3 regions of the Paenibacillus sp. EKM301P genome follow, and region 3 is predicted to be linked to each of the others. Evidence: predicted binding sites of a transcription regulator. Region 3 holds the regulator's gene; each other region holds the start of a gene.
The links. The regulator LexA, encoded in region 3, represses DNA repair genes until DNA is damaged. The targets are predictions, from matches to a motif close to CGAACATATGTTCG.
Positions count from the first base shown of each region.

Region 1: recA (recombinase RecA) is a predicted target of LexA. The motif match lies at 5,022-5,035, and genes of this name have one in related genera.
Region 2: HFD99_RS01895 (DNA polymerase IV) is a predicted target of LexA. The motif match lies at 2,882-2,895, and genes of this name have one in related genera.

Region 1 is NZ_JAALFM010000004.1:422,064-428,752, reverse strand. Features, by position in the region: gene HFD99_RS13445 (stage V sporulation protein S) at 1-25, opposite strand, end outside; gene HFD99_RS13440 (TIGR00282 family metallophosphoesterase) at 155-949, opposite strand; gene rny (ribonuclease Y) at 1,026-2,570, opposite strand; gene HFD99_RS13430 (regulatory protein RecX) at 2,932-3,681, opposite strand; gene recA (recombinase RecA) at 3,891-4,952, opposite strand; gene HFD99_RS13420 (competence/damage-inducible protein A) at 5,178-6,446, opposite strand; gene pgsA (CDP-diacylglycerol--glycerol-3-phosphate 3-phosphatidyltransferase) at 6,542-6,689, opposite strand, start outside.
Region 2 is NZ_JAALFM010000001.1:366,600-373,288, forward strand. Features, by position in the region: gene HFD99_RS01885 (transglycosylase domain-containing protein) at 1-698, opposite strand, end outside; partial or broken gene HFD99_RS01890 (Y-family DNA polymerase) at 891-1,348, shown strand; gene HFD99_RS01895 (DNA polymerase IV) at 1,551-2,819, opposite strand; gene HFD99_RS01900 (NAD(P)-dependent alcohol dehydrogenase) at 3,612-4,652, opposite strand; gene HFD99_RS01905 (SDR family NAD(P)-dependent oxidoreductase) at 4,973-5,842, opposite strand; gene HFD99_RS01910 (helix-turn-helix domain-containing protein) at 6,065-6,689, shown strand, end outside.
Region 3 is NZ_JAALFM010000006.1:323,555-330,243, forward strand. Features, by position in the region: gene metH (methionine synthase) at 1-206, opposite strand, end outside; gene HFD99_RS17065 (1,2-dihydroxy-3-keto-5-methylthiopentene dioxygenase) at 488-1,030, shown strand; gene HFD99_RS17070 (HAD family hydrolase) at 1,128-1,922, opposite strand; gene HFD99_RS17075 (hypothetical protein) at 2,079-2,588, opposite strand; gene HFD99_RS17080 (DUF896 domain-containing protein) at 2,706-2,912, opposite strand; gene HFD99_RS17085 (LysM peptidoglycan-binding domain-containing protein) at 3,021-3,389, opposite strand; gene lexA (transcriptional repressor LexA) at 3,579-4,205, shown strand; gene HFD99_RS17095 (hypothetical protein) at 4,626-4,790, shown strand; gene HFD99_RS17100 (hypothetical protein) at 4,832-4,972, shown strand; gene HFD99_RS17105 (DUF2798 domain-containing protein) at 5,159-5,659, opposite strand; gene HFD99_RS17110 (hypothetical protein) at 6,115-6,597, opposite strand.

The sequences.
Region 1 (6,689 bases), on a different contig from region 3:
TTGCTGATACTTTTAATACATCCATAGTAAGTACCTCCCCTGGGAATGATGATGGTTTGATTCCACTATTAGATGTTATTCGAGGGTCAGCAAAAAATTCCTGCTTTTTGGTGACAGTTTTCCTTATTCTTTCCTTAAGTAGCTCACAACAAAGTTAATCCATCCGCCATTCGTCTTCTTTAAGCCTGATTTTCTGAATTTTACGGGCTTTCCCATCGTCATCATTGAGCTCTACGCTGATGGCATGAAAGTGCCATTTGCCCATGTCCACTTGAAAGCGTACCGGAAGCTGGGTCTGAAATTTCTGTAATACAGCCTCTTTCTGCATACCAAGCACGCCCTCATAAGGACCTACCATTCCCGCATCTGTCTGATACGCAGTTCCTTGTGGCAAAATCGTATCATCATTACTTTGTACGTGTGTATGTGTTCCTACCACGATTGATGCACGTCCATCCAGATGCCAGCCCATGGCAATTTTTTCGGAAGTGGCTTCAGCGTGAAAATCTACTAGAATATGTTTATGTTTTTTGCGCAGCTCGTCTACAATTTCATCTGCTGCCCGAAATGGACAGTCAATAGCTGGCAAAAAGGTTCTACCTTGCAGGTTAACAATGGCTAGTTCCTTACCTCCACCTTTTACAACAGTGTAACCCCGACCTGGTGTCCCTGGCGGAAAGTTAGCCGGACGGATGATCCGCGGCTCATCATCTATAAAATCAAATATTTCCTTATTGTCCCATGTATGATTGCCCATCGTAATCCCATGAACGCCCCAATCAAAAAACTCTCTGGCGATGGCTTGAGTAATTCCTCTTCCCGAAGCTGCATTTTCTCCGTTCACAATAATAACATGCGGGTTGTATTTTGATTTTAGCGAAGGGAGATTCTCCCTCAGTGCCTTTCTGCCTACACTGCCGACGATGTCTCCAATAAATAATACGTTGATAGAAAACCCTCCCTAGTCTGCCTTACATAATGAAAAGTGGCCCTACAAGCAGCGGCCACTTTTCATTGAAATGCTTTTATTTTGCGTATTCTACCGCACGGGTCTCGCGAATAACGGTAACCTTAATATGCCCTGGATAATCCAGTTCATTCTCAATCGTTTTCGTAATATCGCGGGCCAGTCGGAATGCTTCCGCATCATCAATTTTCTCTGGCTGTACCATGACACGAACTTCGCGTCCGGCTTGAATTGCGTATGATTTCTCAACGCCTTCAAAAGATTCGGAGATGCGTTCGAGCTTCTCAAGACGACGGATGTACGTCTCTAGCGTTTCACGCCGCGCTCCCGGTCTTGCTGCTGACAGAGCATCTGCCGCTCCAACCAGCATGGCGATCACTGAAGTCGCTTCGCAGTCGCCGTGATGTGAAGCAATGCTGTTGATAACGACCGGGTGTTCCTTGTACTTCTTCGCCAGTTCCACGCCAATTTCAACGTGTGATCCTTCCACTTCGTGATCCAGCGCCTTCCCGATGTCATGCAGCAAGCCTGCCCGTCTTGCCAGTACAACGTCCTCGCCCAGTTCCCCGGCCATTAGACCTGTCAAGTATGCAACTTCCATCGAGTGCTTCAATACGTTCTGTCCGTAACTCGTACGGAACTTGAGACGTCCCAAGATCTTGATCAAATCCGGATGCAAGCTATGCACACCCACTTCAAAGGTGGCCTGTTCACCATACTCACGGATTCGTTCGTCCACCTCTTTACGGGATTTTTCCACCATCTCTTCAATACGAGCCGGATGTATCCGTCCGTCCGCTACGAGCTTCTCAAGAGCAGTACGCGCAATCTCTCTACGAATCGGATCAAATCCGGACAATATAACAGCTTCCGGCGTATCATCAATAATGAGGTCGATTCCAGTAAGGGTTTCAAGTGCACGAATGTTACGGCCTTCGCGTCCGATAATCCGGCCTTTCATTTCTTCGTTCGGCAATGTCACAACAGAAACCGTCGTTTCTGCTACATGATCTGCCGCACAGCGTTGGATGGCCAGTGTGATGATTTCACGGGACTTTTTATCCGCTTCTTCTTTGGCCTGCTGTTCAATTTCCTTAATCATCTGAGCTGTTTCATGACGAACTTCCTGCTCTACGTTGGTCAGAATAATACTTCTTGCATCCTCCATCGTAAGATTAGAAATACGCTCCAACTCAGTTACCTGGCTCTTGTAAATCAAATCAATTTGCTGCTGGGTTTCATCGATTCGTTTCTCTTTGTTGGCCACTTGTTCTTCTTTGCGTTCCAGCGATTCCAATTTTTTATCCAGCGATTCTTCTTTTTGCAGCAATCTTCGTTCCTGTCGTTGAATTTCATTGCGACGTTCACGAGTTTCTTTTTCAGCTTCGGCACGGATGCGATGAATTTCATCTTTCGCTTCCAATACCGTTTCCTTCTTCAGCGCTTCTGCCTCTTTTTTCGCGTTCTCCACGATTTGCGCGGCAGCTTCTTCCGCACTGGAGATCTTAGCTTCTGCAATAGATTTGCGAATAAAATAACCAATCCCGAACCCAAAGAATAACGCGGCTACAGCAACGAGAACGAACCAGATCGCAGTCATCATACTGTTCACCTCCCCGTTGGTTCCTCCAAGGCATTCCTTGGGACTTTTTGAAATTGTCACATTTACTTTGATCGTCAAACTAAGATAACGACTCAAGGTCGCTTCATTTCATATGCACATGCTTTCACACGTACAATTCCGCCTGGCATAGCGGCATCACTTGTTATTTGGCGATGAGAACTTTACCGTGGATTCCGCTTTTTTGGAAGGAAAAAGGGCACTCCACAAATATCGTTTCATATATATTTTATTATTTGACAAATGGCATTGTCAAGGGAATGCAAACATTAGTAGACTACCGTGCAGCTGTCCATATCATAATCAGCTCATCTAGCCAGAAGTTCAGCTACCGTTTTGCAACTTATTCCTCCCAATGCAGTAATTCCTCGTCATCGAAAGCTTCGTCTCGCTCAGCCGCACTGAGATGATTGACCACGCGGCGTGTCATATCCCCCGAATATCCGCGTCTCATAAGAAACGGAAATGTTTTCCTTTTTTTATCCATTATATCACCACGTACCTGATTCCATTTCTTACGTCCAATCGACAATGCACTCTCCCACTCCTCATTGTCAGTGATCTCACCTAATGCTTCCCCGATAGAGGCTTTAGAGATGCCCTTCTGACGAAGTTCTTGTCTGATCCACATCTTACCCTTACGTTGGCTTGTTATACGCTGTCTTGCCCACTGACGGGCGTATAAATCATCATCTACAAGCTTCTCCCGTTGCAATCGCACCAATATCTCATCAATAACAGTCTGATCCACTTCCTTTTGCGCTAAACGCTGGGCAATTTCCTGACGTGTACGAGGCTTTTGCCCCAAATAGCGCAGCGCATGTACATAAGCCTGTTGTTTTTCATCTGCCAGAACGATATCTTCTAGTTCTTTTTTGACGAATGACGTTCCTTTGAACATGTTGTACTTGATCATTACATCTTCCAATACAGACAGTGAATATGGACCAAAATGAATGATGTATCTTCCACGGTTGCGTCTCTGCCCCTGCTCCACTCTAGTAATCATCAATTCCTCATGATCTGGAAAAAGAGAAATCCCTTGCTGTTTATCTTCTTCCGAAGTGTATTCATCTTTATCGTCCAACTGCACTATGTTTCCCTCACTTTGAAATTCACGAAAGCAGCCTACGATCACCTGCTACGCAAAAGTTAGATTCTGCTGACAAAGCAGACTTTATTTGATGCAAAAATACCCTGCACAACTGTGCAGGGCATCAGAATTATGCTATTCAAACAGACTGTACCATAATCCCCGGCTACAGTTCACATGACAGATCAAAAGCGAAGTCTCAGGCAAGCTTATTCAAGCTCCAGCAATTCCTGTTCTTCCTTGGCCTCCTGCGCCAACTCTTCTTCTGTCGGTGGAGCAATTGTTGTAATCAAATTACTGGCCACCCGGATTTTTTGCTCGATCGTACTAGCAATGTTCGGATTTTCCTTCAAAAATTGCTTTGCATTCTCACGTCCCTGACCAAGGCGCTCGCCTTCGTAGGAATACCAAGCTCCGCTCTTGTCGACAATGTCATGCTCCGTACCGATGTCAATCAAGCTTCCTTCTTTGGAAATACCCTCACCGTACATAATATCCACTTCGGCCTGACGGAAAGGAGGCGCAACTTTGTTCTTCACGACTTTAATACGTGTGCGGTTACCCACGATGTCGTTACCCATTTTCAAGCTTTCGATACGACGAACATCCAAACGTACCGTAGAGTAAAACTTCAAAGCACGTCCACCTGGTGTAGTTTCAGGGTTACCGAACATAACACCTACTTTTTCACGGAGCTGGTTGATAAAGATAGCAATGGTTTTCGATTTATTAATGGCTCCAGACAGCTTACGTAATGCCTGTGACATCAAACGCGCTTGAAGACCGACATGGGAATCTCCCATTTCGCCTTCAATCTCTGCCTTCGGTACAAGTGCCGCTACAGAGTCTATGACGATAATATCCACTGCCCCACTACGCACAAGAGCTTCGGCAATCTCCAATGCCTGCTCACCTGTATCTGGTTGCGATAGTAACAACTCATCAATATTGACACCCAGCTTGCTCGCATACGACGGATCAAGCGCATGCTCGGCATCGATAAAGGCGGCTTGTCCGCCTGTTTTTTGCACCTCTGCGATAGCATGAAGAGCTACTGTCGTTTTACCGGATGATTCCGGTCCATATACTTCAATAATCCGGCCTCTTGGAAAGCCGCCCGTTCCTAACGCAATATCCAAAGCAATCGAACCACTGGGGATTGTTTCCACTTGCATGTGAGTAGACTCACCCAACTTCATAATGGAACCTTTACCAAATTGCTTTTCTATTTGACGGAGCGCCATATCCAGCGCAGCACGACGATCTGACAATAAACTCACATCCTTCATTGTTTGTACTTTAATAATACCTTGTTTTGACACGCTTGCCAAGCATTTTTTCGAACATACATTCGTTTTTTTATTTCCCGCAGCTCTCTTCTATAATTAAACCTTTCTCATAAAACGAAAAAAGAACCGCTGGCAAAAAGCTTTGCAACGGTTCTTCCGATAAGAAGATTATATCATGAATATCTATCTAAAACAACTCATCGATAATTAAGAGAGTTTCTCGTTCTCTACCAATCGACGCCACAATCTGTACAAGATAGCTTTGACGGATCGCAAACGGATGGTCTCACGGTTACCGCTTAAATTTAGCTCATATACCTCCGTTTCCTTGTCACGCTGAGCAATACCAATATACACCAGACCGACTGGCTTTCGCTCGGAATATCCTGGCCCAGCTACACCAGTAACGGAAAGTCCGAAATCACTGTCCATAATCATTCTTGCCTGCTCTGCAAGCACAAGGGCTACTTCCTTACTCACTGCGCCTGGCGCATGGTCGCCTTCCAAATAATCATAGGGCACATTGAGCAATTTCATCTTCATTTCATTGGAATAACACACGATTCCACCTTGAAACATAACAGCACTGCCAGGTATAGAAGTGATGTGTTCCATCAGCATACCGCCTGTACAGCTTTCCGCCGCACTCACAGTGAGTCCGCGTTTGGCCATTAAATCTACAATCACCTTCTCCAGCGTAACATCTTCACTTGCATACATATATTCGGAAAGACGTTGTTGAATTTGTACTTCCGTGGCAGTCAGCTTAATTAAAGCTTCACTCTCACTGGCCGCCTTGGTGGATATACGGATCGTAACTTCCCCTTCCTTGGCATAAGGAGCAATCGTGGGGTCCGTCTGGGATTGGATCAGATCTAGCAAGCGAGTTTCAAGAGCTGACTCACCGATCCCTGCAAATTTTAGCATTTTCGAATAAATCGGCATCTCCTCACCGCTCAATGCCTGCTGAAGCAACCATGGTTTGGCATGATTTGCAAACATAGGTTTAAGCTCCTTAGGCGGTCCGGGCAAAACCACATAAAATTTACCGTCCTGTGCAATTGCATCCCCTATAGCTAAACCTGTCTCATTTTCAAGCGGAGTGGCTCCTTCAATAGAAAGCGCCTGCCGGCGGTTATTCTCGGTCATTTCTACCCCGCGGTTCCGGAAAAACTGATCTAGCTTGTCCATGGCAAGACGATCTATCTGCAATTTCCGCCCCAATACAGCCGCTATCGCATCTTTTGTCAAATCGTCCTGAGTTGGTCCCAGCCCACCAGAAAACAAAATAATATCCGCACGCTTCTGAGCAAGTCGTACCGCTTCCTGAAGTCGATCCATGTTATCGCCAACTACAGTCTGAAAATATACATCAATTCCGATTGTAGCTAGCTCTTGTGATAAATATTGGGCATTTGTATTTACTATTTGTCCAAGTAATAACTCTGTTCCTACTGCAATGATTTCAGCTTTCATCAATTCGTCCTCCTATGATGCATATATTGTGGGAATTATGTAAAGAAACAGCAATAAGTTAAGTCCCTATTGCTGTTTCCATAAGATTTATCCTGTTACACTTTAGAGGAGCTCAGCAAATGGATATTCTTTACAAAGTAATCAATACCCGAATAAATGGTGATTAACACAGCTGCCCATATCGCTATTAAATCAAACGGAATACCCAGAAAAACAAACGGGAAATTATTAATGAGCAGTGCT
Region 2 (6,689 bases), on a different contig from region 3:
AAATAAGCCGCTTGAGCAATATGAAGCTTATGTAGATCACTTACATTAAAAATTCCTAACGAAGCAGACTTGATTCCATACAAATTGTAACCAGCGGAACCATTACCAAAAGGCATTTTATTTAAGTAAGCCGTTAATATTTTGTCTTTGCCCATAAAACGCTCCATACGTAGTGCCAGCAGCATTTCCTTCACCTTTCGGCTGTCCGTTTTATCCAGACTGAGGAAAACTCTTCGGGCTACCTGCTGCGTCAGTGTACTGCCGCCAGTTTGGCGGTTTTCATTCAAAAGTTTCTGTTTGACAGCACGAGCCGTCCCCTTTAAATCTACACCATGGTGCTCATAAAATTGGCTATCTTCTGTTGAAATGAGGGCATCCACAATGGACTGAGGGACATCCTTCAGGTCAACGAGCTGTCGGTCCTCTTCCATGCGCATTCTTCCAACCGGAGTTACCTGATCATTAAAAAATACAAAACTGGTCAGAGCATTCTCATTTACCTTTTCATATATCAATTGACGTGATCGTACAGGTTCATCATGAACCAGTGCCGCCACATAACCGGATATAAGACCTCCGGCAAACAGCACTCCAAGTACACCCGCAAGCGAGAACCACTTGATATTAATCAGCAAAACTCTGCCAAAAATGCGCCACCTACTGCGTTTTTGAGATGATGGTCGACGTTTTGGGTTCATAAAAATGGTTTTCTCCCCTCAATATTCATTCATTTCCACTTGTTTTTGTTCAAGATAATATGATACGCCATGCTAGGTTTCCCGTAAACTGTAATGTTCCAAAAAATACATTTGTATTAGGAACACTTGTTCTATATATAATACTACTATAAGGGTATATGTTCAAGAATATTCTGGAATATGATTAATCACATGCCAGGAGAGGAGGTCAACATTGTGAAGGAGCGTGGAAGTAGAACCATATTTCTAGCGGACTGCCAAAGCTTTTACACGAGCGTCGAAAAAGCGGATAATCCCGCATACCAACATAAGTCGCTCGTTGTGGCCGGTGACCCTGCACTTCGTTCAGGCATTATTTTAGCCACGTGTCCGCTGGCCAAAAAACATGGTATATCCACTGCAGTACGTCTGGGGGAAGCTGTAAAAAATGTCCTGACCTTATCATTGTACGCCTGCGCATGCAGCATTATATCGATGTCTCATTAAAAATAACAGAAATCTATAATGAGTATACGGATTTGGTTGAGGTTTTCAGCATTGATGAACAATTTCTGGATATGAGCGGAAGTCTCTCCCTGTTCGGAGATCCGTTGAGTATTGCAAGTGAAATTCAGCGGAAAGTGCTGGGACAAACAGGAGTATGGATTCGAACCGAAGGAAAAGTATAAAACACAGCTAAAATACCAAATAGCATTGTAGTATTAACAAAGTCCAGCAATAATTTTCTAGACTTTAATTCAAAGATTAACAGTTTTTTAGTTTTACCTGTTTCCCAAGAACTCTTCAGACCAATATGTAGTGGGATCTGACCTTGCTCTAGTAATTCTAAATTACATCAGTATATCCCTTCATTTATTTATAATGCCCCCCGATTTTTAGGGATCTCTCCAGTGCCTGACCAGCTTGGGTCAAAGAGGACGCTCTTACGATAGCTGCGCTACCATAGCGTTCTTTAATTTTATCTGTTGCTTCTTCCAAGGAGCGGATACGCTCATGATCCTCAAAGAAGGAAAGTTGATAAGTTTGGTCGTCAACCAACCCACTTAAAGTGACACCTAAGCGTCGTATCGGCATACCGTTCCAAAAATTATAAAATATTTTTTTTGCTGCGTTGTACACTTTATTCGTATTGTTAGTCGGATCTGTAAGCTTCATTTGCCTGGAAAATCCGGTGGGAGCCTCATATGGGCTACATATACAACTAACGGTCACGACAGAGCCCATGCACCCCTTACGACGACTGTCTCGACAAACTTCTTCCGAGAGTTCAAGCAGGATGGTCTCTACTTCATTTGGTTCCAGATAATCTTGGGGTAGGGTCATCATATGGCTTACCGACTTTTGTGGAGAACTGAAGGTATACGGAGCTACAGGACTCTCATCTAGACCATTGGCTGTTTTCCACATGACCTCCGCCTGTATATCCGACTGTTTTCCAAAACGAGCGCGAAATTTAGACTTAAGATCTGGTAGAGACGTTCTAGCGATATCTCCAATGGTTGTCATACCAAGCCGCTCAAAATGGGACGACATCCGCGAACCTACCCCAAACATTTTATTAACTGGCTGTGGCCAGAGCAGCTGCTCTAATTCTGTCTTGGGCAACGTGAATATACCGCTTTTAATTTTTTTAGCCCAAATATCGGTTGCGCTTTTGGCAAGAACCTTATTGGAACTGATTCCTATTCGTACCCAAACCCCGGTTTGTAAAAGAACCTTCTTTTGAATTTCTCTTGCAACGGTTAAAGAATCTCCAAAAATTTTAAAACTACCCGAAATGTCCAGAAACTGCTCATCGATACTAAACACCTCTACCAGGTCAGTGTATTCCTTGTATATATCCGTAATTGCTAAAGAGACATCGATATAGTGTTTCATACGGGGACGGACGATCACAAGCTCAGGACACTTCTTGAGGGCTTCACCGAGCCGTTCTGCTGTAGACACCCCGAAACTTTTGGCCATAGGACATGCTGCTAAAATAATTCCAGACCTGCGTGCAGGATCGCCTGCTACCGCAAGCGGTTTATTTTTATACTCTGGGTAGGAAGCTTTTTCTACACTCGCATAAAAAGACTGGCAATCCGCCAAAAGAATTGTCCGCTCAGTTGTTTTAGTCATGCTGCACCCTCCAAAAAAACGATCATATACGTACGAACATGTATTCTTATTTATTATAATGCCAAACATTAGTTCTGTATTCAGGTAATTTATAGGATTATGTAAATCAATCATCAAAATTGGGTATCTGGTACGAGCGTGGATCATCACATTATTTCTGTGATCATAAAGGCCAAGAAAGCTTAATGTGCTCGTGGGGGATGAGGATCGGAACGGAATTCTGGTTGGCTGGGCTTCATCTTTTAAATGTCAACAAAATAAAGAACCAATGTATAACATTTTATCTTGTCTTGAAAAAGCGGAAACTTGGTATACACATTTGAATTCAATTAAAAAAAGGCTTTCTTCAACGATGTCGTAGGTACATTTCCGCTGTATGGACTGAATTTCATGACATTTATAGTTCCCAATGTACTTTTAATTTCTTGAAAAGCTCTAGTAAGCTGTGCTTTGTTAGTAATATCCGCAGCAAAACCTTGAGCCTCAATTTAGTTAATTGCTCAGTATACTGGTCTAGTTTCTCTTATGTTCTTGAAATCATAGCGAAATCCGTGTTTACCAAACGTTTTAGCCAGTGAAAAGTCCAATCCGGGATCTGCACCAACTATGGCCAATGTTTTCAATGCAAATTCACTTCTTCTCTTTTTAAATTCTTATGAGTTAATTTACTAGCGTATTTATAAATTAGAAAAGCGGACGAGCAGCAATTCGTCCGCTCTATTGTAAGTCCTGTCTTTCAGATAAGTGCTTTTGATGATGTTTGGTCTATTGAGTTATCCTCGAAAATACGACTTAAAAGGTAGATGTATCAATAACAAATCGATATCGTACATCATTTCGGATAAGTCGCTCAAAAGCTTCGTTGATTTGATTGGTGTGAATTACCTCAATTTCAGGGACAATACCATGCTCTGCGGAGAAATCAAGCATTTCTTGGGTTTCAAGAAGATCGCCTCCAGGCGTTGCTGCAATTCTGCGACGACCCATAAGCAAACTGAGCGTATTAAATTGGTTCGGCTTACCGGAATCACCGATGATAACAAACGTACCATTTATATTAAGCATGGATACGTAAGCATCTAAATTAAGACTTGCAGAGGTCGTGTTGAAAATCACATCAAATTGACTAGCTAGCGTCGAGAATGTGTCAGGATCGTTCGTTGCATAGTAATGATCGGCGCCAAAACTTAGCGCATCGCTTTTCTTATCCATTGTCTGACTCAAGGCCGTAACTTCAGCTCCTAATGCATGGGCATATTTGATAGCTAGGTGGCCGATACCTCCAATACCGACGATAGCGACTTTTTTGCCTGGACCTACTCCCCAATGTTTCAAAGGATAGTAAGCCGTAGCTCCTGCACAGAGTAGTGGACTGGCAACATCTAAGCCCAAACTATCTGGGATCTGAAGTACGTAATTTTGCTTCACTACAATTTTTTGACTGTAACTACCGTAAGTAATATTTCCATCGTAGTCTACGGAATTATACATCATGACCATGCCCTTTTTACAGAACATATTCTCACCACGTAGGCAATTCTCGCACTCTCCACAAGAGTTCACGAGAGGCCCTACTCCAACCCGGTCACCCACTACAAACTTAGTTACTTCCGTTCCAACCGCTTCTACAATTCCTGTCATTTCATGACCGGGAACCATTGGGAATTGAGAGTAACCTCCATCATTATGGACCATATGAACATCGGTGTGGCATACACCACTATACTTAATATCGATTAGAACATCATCTGGGCGCAATACCCTCCGTTCAATCATCGTCCGTTCAAATGGCGCATTCGCACTGGGAACACTCAATGCATGAACTTTACACATACTTGTTATACCCCTTTCATTTTTCATATTATATATTTCAGATATTAGCTAAATTGTTGTATTTGAATTGTATTCGTATCCCTATCTCATCCCCCTTCATACACTATTTCCAGCCTACACTTAGGTACAGCGTGATAACGCATCTAAGGTTGTCTTAATGGATACTTATAGTTTAAAACTCCAGATCTGTGGTTAACATAGCCTGATTACAGACAAAGTTGTCCCTATTACTGATTATTAGGAAAGAAAATGAATACAAAAAGCCCCTCAACTTCAGGAAAGCAGAGGGGCCATCGTTAAACCTTATTATTGCTCCGTACTTATTTATTCATATAAGGGCTAATAACCTTTTGGCAATAATCCCAAACTTTTATTTCGTTTTCTACAGAATAATATCGATCCCTTGGTTTTTCCTCCTTCATGTTACCAAAGAATTTCCCATTAACCTTTTCTACTTCTTGTGATGTGGCCAAATATACGGTTGTAGCAGCTCCTTTTTCTGGCGTATTCATGAATGGAAGTGCCAACTTAAACACTATATTATTAATAAAACCTTTATCGTTGTCTTGTCCAAATCTAGTCGCAACAGCACCAGGATGTAACACGTTCGCAGTTATATTTTTCAGTCCCCTTCTCATTAGTTCAGCTGACCAGTGTCTTGTGATCCAAATCGTATACAATTTGGAGGATGCATACGCACCGGACGAGGTGTAGTCCTTTTCCAACTGTAAATCGCTGAAATCTGGTTTTTTGGCAATCCTATGTGTTGCGGAAGAGGTATTAATGATCCTTGCTGAGGGGCTTTTTGAAAGAACATCTAATAATAACTCTGTTAAGAGCAATGGTGAAAATACATTAAGGGTCATTGTCTTTTCAAGTCCCTCCTTGGTTAGCTCCCTATCTTTACTGAATATAGCACCAGCATTGTTAATCAGGACATCCAACCGATCGTATTTCTGTTTAAAAGCTGCAGCCATGCGTTTGACCTCAGCAAGAGAAAACAAATCACCTGTTATAATGTCCACCTTATTGTTGCCTGTTTTAGCAATTATCTCTTCACATACTTTCTGTGCTTTGTTTTGATTCCGTCCATGAATGATCACAGTGTGTCCCTGCTTTGCCATGGTTTTCGCCGCAACTTTTCCGATTCCATCAGTAGCTCCAGTAATAAGGATGATTTTTGTAATCATCGTAATTCTCCTTTTCATTTAAGTAATATATTTATACTGCAACCCATTCGATTAGGTACATATCCAGGTTACTGATGATATTGTCCAGATTACTGATAAATAGTTCTGTAATTCAAACAAGTTTATCGTGGATTAGACTATGTCTTACTTGAAATTCAAAGGATATGATAAGAAGAGCTTTCTATTTGCGAGGAATTGTTTTGTTCATAAGGAGGGCAAATCATGTTAACGGTTGAATCAATATCTGACTTACATGAATTACTCGGATACAATAAACCTAAACATCCATTAATTACTGCGATGAATTTTGAAAATGCTAATCCATCGGAAACCATGTTTAACACTGACGTCATGTTGAATTTTTATGTGATATCTCTAAAAAGTGGTACTCAATGTGATTTTAAATACGGCAGAAAAAACTATGATTTTCGTGAAGGCAGCCTTGTTTTCACAGCTCCTGGTCAAATCATGATTTCTGAGGGCAATTATACACCTGAATATTCGGATGGCTGGATGCTTTGTGTTCATCCTGACATGATCAGAGGAACCACACTATGGTCAAAAATATCCGAGTACAGCTTTTTTGAATACGAAGCAAATGAAGCCTTGCAGCTCTCTGAACAAGAGAGAGAGACGATTGAACGTATAGTGAAGAACATTGAGAATGAATACAGTAAAAATATAGACCTTTACACGAAAGAACTCGTTGTGTCCAATTTGGAATTACTCTTAAACTACGCTAAACGCTTTTATGGCAGGCAATTTATCACTAGAGCAGTGGTTTATAAAGACGCCGTCACCAAGTTCGAAGAGCTTTTAAATGAACTGTGTACTGTGGATATTATTG
Region 3 (6,689 bases):
AGGTCTGCTCCGGCCTCCAAGTATGCTTCATGAATCCCTTGAATGACATCCGGTCTTGTTAAGACCAACATCTCGTTGCAGCCTTCTAACTCTTCCCCACCAAAATCAGCGGCAGAAAGGTCTTCCTGCTGAATCATAGTGCCCATAGCCCCATCAAGAAGGAGTATTCTTCGTTGTAACGCATCCTGCAAGCTAACTTTATCCAAAATTTCTTCACCCCCGCAAAACGTTAAATCCTAGTTTAGCAGAAACCGTATCATTTAGATAGATTGAAGTAAAAACATACGTTTTATGCAGGCTATTCTTCTTTACAAACGACTTAGCTGATCTATTTTTGTAGTATGCATCGTTATAGACGAACGTCTTTAAACTGTATCGTATTACTATAGTCGTTCCCACATAAATGCTTCAGCCTGTATTGTACAACTGGTTAAGACATGGTATTCTTTATACAACATTAATCCAAGTGGAAAAGAGGGATTTGTGCATGGCAGAAATTTTTATACGCAATACGAATGAGCGAATTAGCGGTGAAGAGCGAGTACGTGAATTTTTGGAGAGCTACCAGGTATTGTATGAACACTGGGATGCTTCCAAGCTGCCAGGGGAGCTGCAAGAAAACTTTACTTTGACAGATGATCAAAAAGCCGCTGTTCTTAAAACATTTGAACCTGAAATCAAAGATTTAGCCGCACGTCGCGGATATAAAATCTGGGACGTCATCACTTTATCTGAAGCAACGCCGAATTTGGAGGATCTGCTGGCCAAGTTCGAGCAAATTCACACCCATACCGAGGATGAAATCCGCGCCATTGTTGCTGGTAAAGGGATTTTTATCATTAAAGGCTCTGAAGAGATCGGCTATTTTAATGTAGAGCTTTCACCAGGCGACGTTATTTCTGTTCCTGAAAATACACCGCACTTCTTCACTTTAATGGAAAATCAAAAGATCGTCGCAGTCCGCTTGTTCATTGAAGAAAATGGATGGATTGCTGAACCGTTCGAAGATCCAACATTCACTACAGCATAATTACGATGTATTGTGTCAATAAGAAAACTCCCTCTGCTCTGTAGCATATCGAGCGAAGGGAGTTTTCTTTATACTTGTTTAGAAGACTGTAGATTATTTACTTTAAAGATTGAATAATTCCATGCAACTCAGACAAATGCTTGATTTGGAACTTCGGCTTGATCTCTGTAGTATTGGTTTTATCGTTCCGATTCAACCACACCGAATGTACACCAGCTGACAAAGCCCCTTGAATATCAGTCGTCAGCTTATCTCCTACCATTAAAGCTTGTCCAGGTTCAATTCCTAGAAGTCCCAAAGCATGCTGGAATATAGAAGGATCAGGCTTGCCCCGACCAAAAGAACCTGAAATGACAACATGATCAAAAAAAGGAGCCAATTCAGGAACTCCATCCAGCTTCTCCTGTTGTAGATCAGGGGAACCATTTGTCAGCAATAGCAGCTTGTATTGTCCCTTCAATTGATCCAGAATTTCAAACGTTTCTTCATATACATGTGGACGTGCACGTCTTTCTGAAGCAAATTGGGCAGCTAACTTTTCCGCCAACTCCTCATTATCTATCCCCAGTTGCTGAAGCCCTCTGCGCCATGATTCCTTACGATAAACAGGAGCCAACTGTTCCAATTGACGGAATTCAGGTTGCTCACCTGCTGTAAAATTCGCCCACAGTCCTTCAAACGGATTAATGCCAATCATTTGAGTAAAACTAAAGGTTTCATAGGATTCATACAAAGCGCGCGCTTCCTTGCGTACGGCTTCTTCCAGCGTTTTCGGATCAGCGCCTGTTTCTCGGGAGCCTGTTTGACATGCTGCATCAAATGCCTCTTCTACACTACGTTCATCCCACAGAAGGGTATCATCAAGATCAAACATTATCGCCTGAATCGTCATACGAATTATCCACTCTCTTTCCACTGTATATGTAAGCTTGTCTGTTTGGTCACGAATCAGATCATTATGTGTGCCCATATTAAGCAAGTGGCCGCACCATGTTATATGAAAAATAACATCATACGGCCTTACTTACAGAGCTACAGGCTAAATCGGTTATTTCTTATCTACCTGTATCTGATTGGATAGTGCAAATTTTTCAAGGCGCTCTGCGATGGCATCTGTATCATAGCGTCCCAGTGATTTTGTGAAAATAAAATTACCGCCCTTCCCTTTTCTTTCAACGGTAACGTAACCCTTTTCAATTTTGATGGCTTTCATGTCCCCTGCCGTCATCGGCCGTTCTCTGCCACCTTTTAACATATAAAGGGTATCTTTTCCCACTTTTAAATAAGGACGGCGAATGAAGAAGATAACAGCCAGCATCAAGTACAAGCCAAATACCAGCCAATCCATTCCCCGCATGCCGGTCTTAGTCAAAAAGTAACTCATAAGCATGTACAATACAGCAAGACCAGCCAGCATGATTGGCACAGTAATATTACGGCCACGGAAAATGTCCATTGCTGAACCTGCGCCGTTAATGGTTTGAATGCCTTGTTTCTTGCGCGTTTTATTTAAATGCGCTGTGTTTTTACGTACTTTTCTTTCAAATGATCGGGCCATCTCTCAATTCCCTTCCCAATAAATATTACATTAAAACAATTGCCTTAAAGCTGATCTATATAGATACCAAGAAAGATACCTAATAACAAAAGGCAAATGATGCAGGCTTTAGCAACATTAATGCTTCAGCCCGCCATTTCCCTTCGACGTATCATCGTCCACAAATTCAATGGTTTCAAGTTGCTGCCGAAAATTACGGCGAATGTTGCCTAAATAAATTTCCCGAAGGTTGGCGCGCTCCGTGGTTTCCTCTTCCGTCAATCCTTCGGCTTTTGCTTTGCGCGCTAATTCATTAATGCGCTGTACCAAACTGTCTATATCCAAATTGTGTCCCCTCCATAAAAGCAAAGATATAATACACTTTGACATGTAGAAAAGAGCTTGTCAAGGCTCCCTCATTGCGCTCCTTGACAAGCTCTTTAGTCTTATAGATCAGAAGGGTGGGAGCTTAAGTACCTGACCTGCCTGAACTCCCCGATCCTCCAAACCATTAATACGTACAATTCCTTCAATATATACCCGTGTATCCATTCGTTCCGGTTTATGATTCACGGCAATCTTCCATAACGTATCTCCAGGTTGTACAGTCAGCTTAATCACTTCTTCATTGGAAACTGGAGGTGCTGCGAAAACCGTAAGTACACCTGCCCCTGCAACCCAAACGATAATTACTAGAATAAGAAGCTTAAGTAAAAGAGTATTGGTAAGAGCCTGTAACAAACGTACCTTACCCTCTTTTCGGGTCTCCTGTAAATTCTCTAAATTCATCGGAAAAATACTTTGATAAGTGCTATATTTCATAATTGGCCGCGTCCTCCAAACGTTTGTTCTTATGTTTTTCACAATATAACACGAACGTTTGTTTTGTTCAATAGAAAAGAGAACAAAAGTTCGTGAATATTTTTAGGGATTATTTAGAACTTATGTTTGTACGAACGGAGGTTCTATGCTATAATTTTCCCAAACGTTACTAAATGGGGTTGATACGGTATGTCTAAGATTTCGAGCCGCCAGCAGGCCATTCTTGAATTTATCCGCAATGAAGTGCGTCTAAAGGGATACCCCCCTTCTGTGCGCGAAATAGGCGAGGCAGTCGGATTGGCCTCCAGTTCTACGGTTCATGGTCATTTGGATCGTTTGGAGAAAAAAGGACTCATTCGCCGCGATCCTACGAAACCACGGGCTATTGAATTACTCGGTCAAGACGAATCGGATAACAGCAACTTGATTAATTACTCCATTAGTCGTGTTCCCGTCGTCGGCAAAGTAACCGCTGGTCTTCCTATTACGGCGACAGAAAATATTGAAGATTACTTTCCTCTTCCCCAACACTTTGTTGGTGAGGATAAAATATTCATGTTATCTGTTGTAGGCGAAAGCATGATTGAAGCTGGTATTGCTAACGGAGACTATGTAATCGTGCGTCAGCAGCAGACCGCTGATAACGGAGACATTGTAGTAGCTATGACAGATGAAGACGAGGCTACAGTTAAAACCTTTTACAAAGAAAAAGATCATATCCGGCTTCAACCTGAAAATCCAGCCTTTGAGCCACTTCGACTGACACACGTCAGCATATTGGGCAAGGTTGTTGGACTCTTCCGGGACTTCCACTGATTTATCGTGCTTTCTTCCCCGTTATACTACCACGAATATAAAACCGGCCGCCTAGGCGAGCCGGTTTTATATTTTTGTTATATTTACTATGTATGTGTCTCCAACTATTCTTTCCTTTTCAGCAACCTATATTGTCTCTACTATTATATCCGCCCCATATCCGAGATAGTTCCACTCTGATCTTAAACTGTTTACTTTTATTAGCTAAACAAATGGAAATTTGACACATATGAACCTACGGTGGCCTTCCTCTATAACGTAAAGTTGGGAAGGCGAACGCAGGCTAGCATGAGCTTTTTTTGTTAAACATTTAGGAACATAGGTACTAGCTTCTTTTTGTCTTTAGTAGATTTATGCTGATACATTACTAGCACAATTGACATATGTATATAGCAGACCTAAAGCAAAGGAGTTATGCAGATGATCAGAAATAGAGTTAAAACGTATAAGCATCGCATCGGGAAAAACAGATATCTGGTCGTTAAAGTCTTTCAAGCCGCAGCTGCTAAAACAGGAAGCGGAAATGCACTCGCAACTAACGCATTAAATATCAAAATTTCCAAGCGTAAGCATAAACATCATTAAGATTTAACCGTACCTTCATTTCTTTGAAGGGAGGTGATATTATGAGCAGAAGACACAGCAACCGTGAATTGAGAAGAAGAAGATTAAACATCCGTTCCAACCAAAGAGCCAATGCGCGTGCAAGAGGTAACGCACTGGCTGTTAATCTGTTTAGCGTGAATGATGGACAACGCAGACGTTAATAATTATTTTCAAGCAAAAAGCAGGAAGAATTCTTCCTGCTTTTTTTGTGTTAAATAATACACCAAACTACCAATCCCGCCAGTTATAGCTTCCTCAAACTTGTATCCGATTTTCATAACTTAAGCATTTCTAGCTGTAAAACCATTCATTAGCTTAACATTGCTGCAATGGATTTGCTCTATTATTTAATTTAATACTTTTTTATAAGGTCCCACTTGCCCGCTTTTCTTTATAAATTTTATAAACAAGGCTCGAACAACAGGACCCATAACCAATAATTGTAATGGATAGGCCACAACAAAGTTCTTTATAAAAATTTCTAAATAGGCTTCAAATAATGAATGATCGCCAATACCCTGACTTAGAATTGAAGTTAATAAACCGTAGAAAGACATAGAACAGGCCATTCCGAACACCATACATGTTGAAATCGTGATAATTAAAAATATTTTTTTGGATTTATCAAAAGGTAGACTTAAAGCAACTTTTTTTGCTACAGGACCCACGATATATAAATCTAAAATGAGCGCTATAATAAATCCAATTAGAAATTCAACAGCAATGGTAATCAAGCTAATTTTTCCAATCAATCCGTTAATCAAAAGATTATAGAAGGTCATAATAACGACCATTCCAAAACACATAATAACCCCAAAGTAAAAGCTTTCCTTTTTAGTTGTTGGCATTTAATTCAACCTTTCATTTTTGGATGTGATTATTTTAGCTGCAACCAAATTTTCATGTAAGTGAACTTTTTATGAACATATCGTAACAAACAAAGACAAGTAAGGAATATTCTTCACAACTAATGAACTATGTACAAAATCATTACACATTTATAACATTAAATACAAATAATAAAAAATATCTCTATTACTTTGTATGGCTCCAATGGAGATTATGCTACCGCTACACTCGATGGAAGTTTTGAAGGCCCTACCCGTTGGCTTAGTGATGGCGTTTTTCCAGATTTCGAAACACTTTTCCCTTCTTAAGAACACTACTTTCAACAATTTTCTAAAAAACTCTGTCAATAGTTGATGAAGTCTTATTTTATATTGAAAAATCCCCACTACCTTAGCTGGTTGGCGGGGATTTCGCTTATTTATAGTATTTACTTATACTACACATTAGGAATTTTCTAATATTTGATTATAGCTGATCCTGCTTTAACCCACTCTTTGGATTCTAGTTGAATCCATCCATATACAGGTGAGTCAGAGTTGACTTTTTGTTTTATCAGTGAAAGGTTTTCATAGTTGCTGGAACTGTAAAGCGACCCTGTCTTTGGCGCAACTTTTACTGTCAGAATATTTTTTATATTGGGTTCTTCATCAGTACTAGTCCAGACTAATCGATTGTAATAATTAGTGTTAAACGGGTTTTCTAAACCACTTATCGAAAATTTCACTCTCTTCCCGACAATAGATACATCTGTATATGCTGTGTCATCTTTAAAAATTACTAATTGAGATGAAACTAATTCCTGATTTAAAGAGTTTGTATAGGTGTCATGGGTGACGCTTGCTACATCTGCCGAGGCTGATAGCGGGGACAAAACTGAAAATAAGAGAGCAATTGTGGAGAAACATAAAGTAGTTTTCCTTCCTAATTTCATACTCATTATTTTCATCCTTTCCTTCCTATTTATCATCATCCATAAACATACTGCTTATTGATTGTCAAAGTAAGGGGAGCTTTGTCTGACATAAAAAA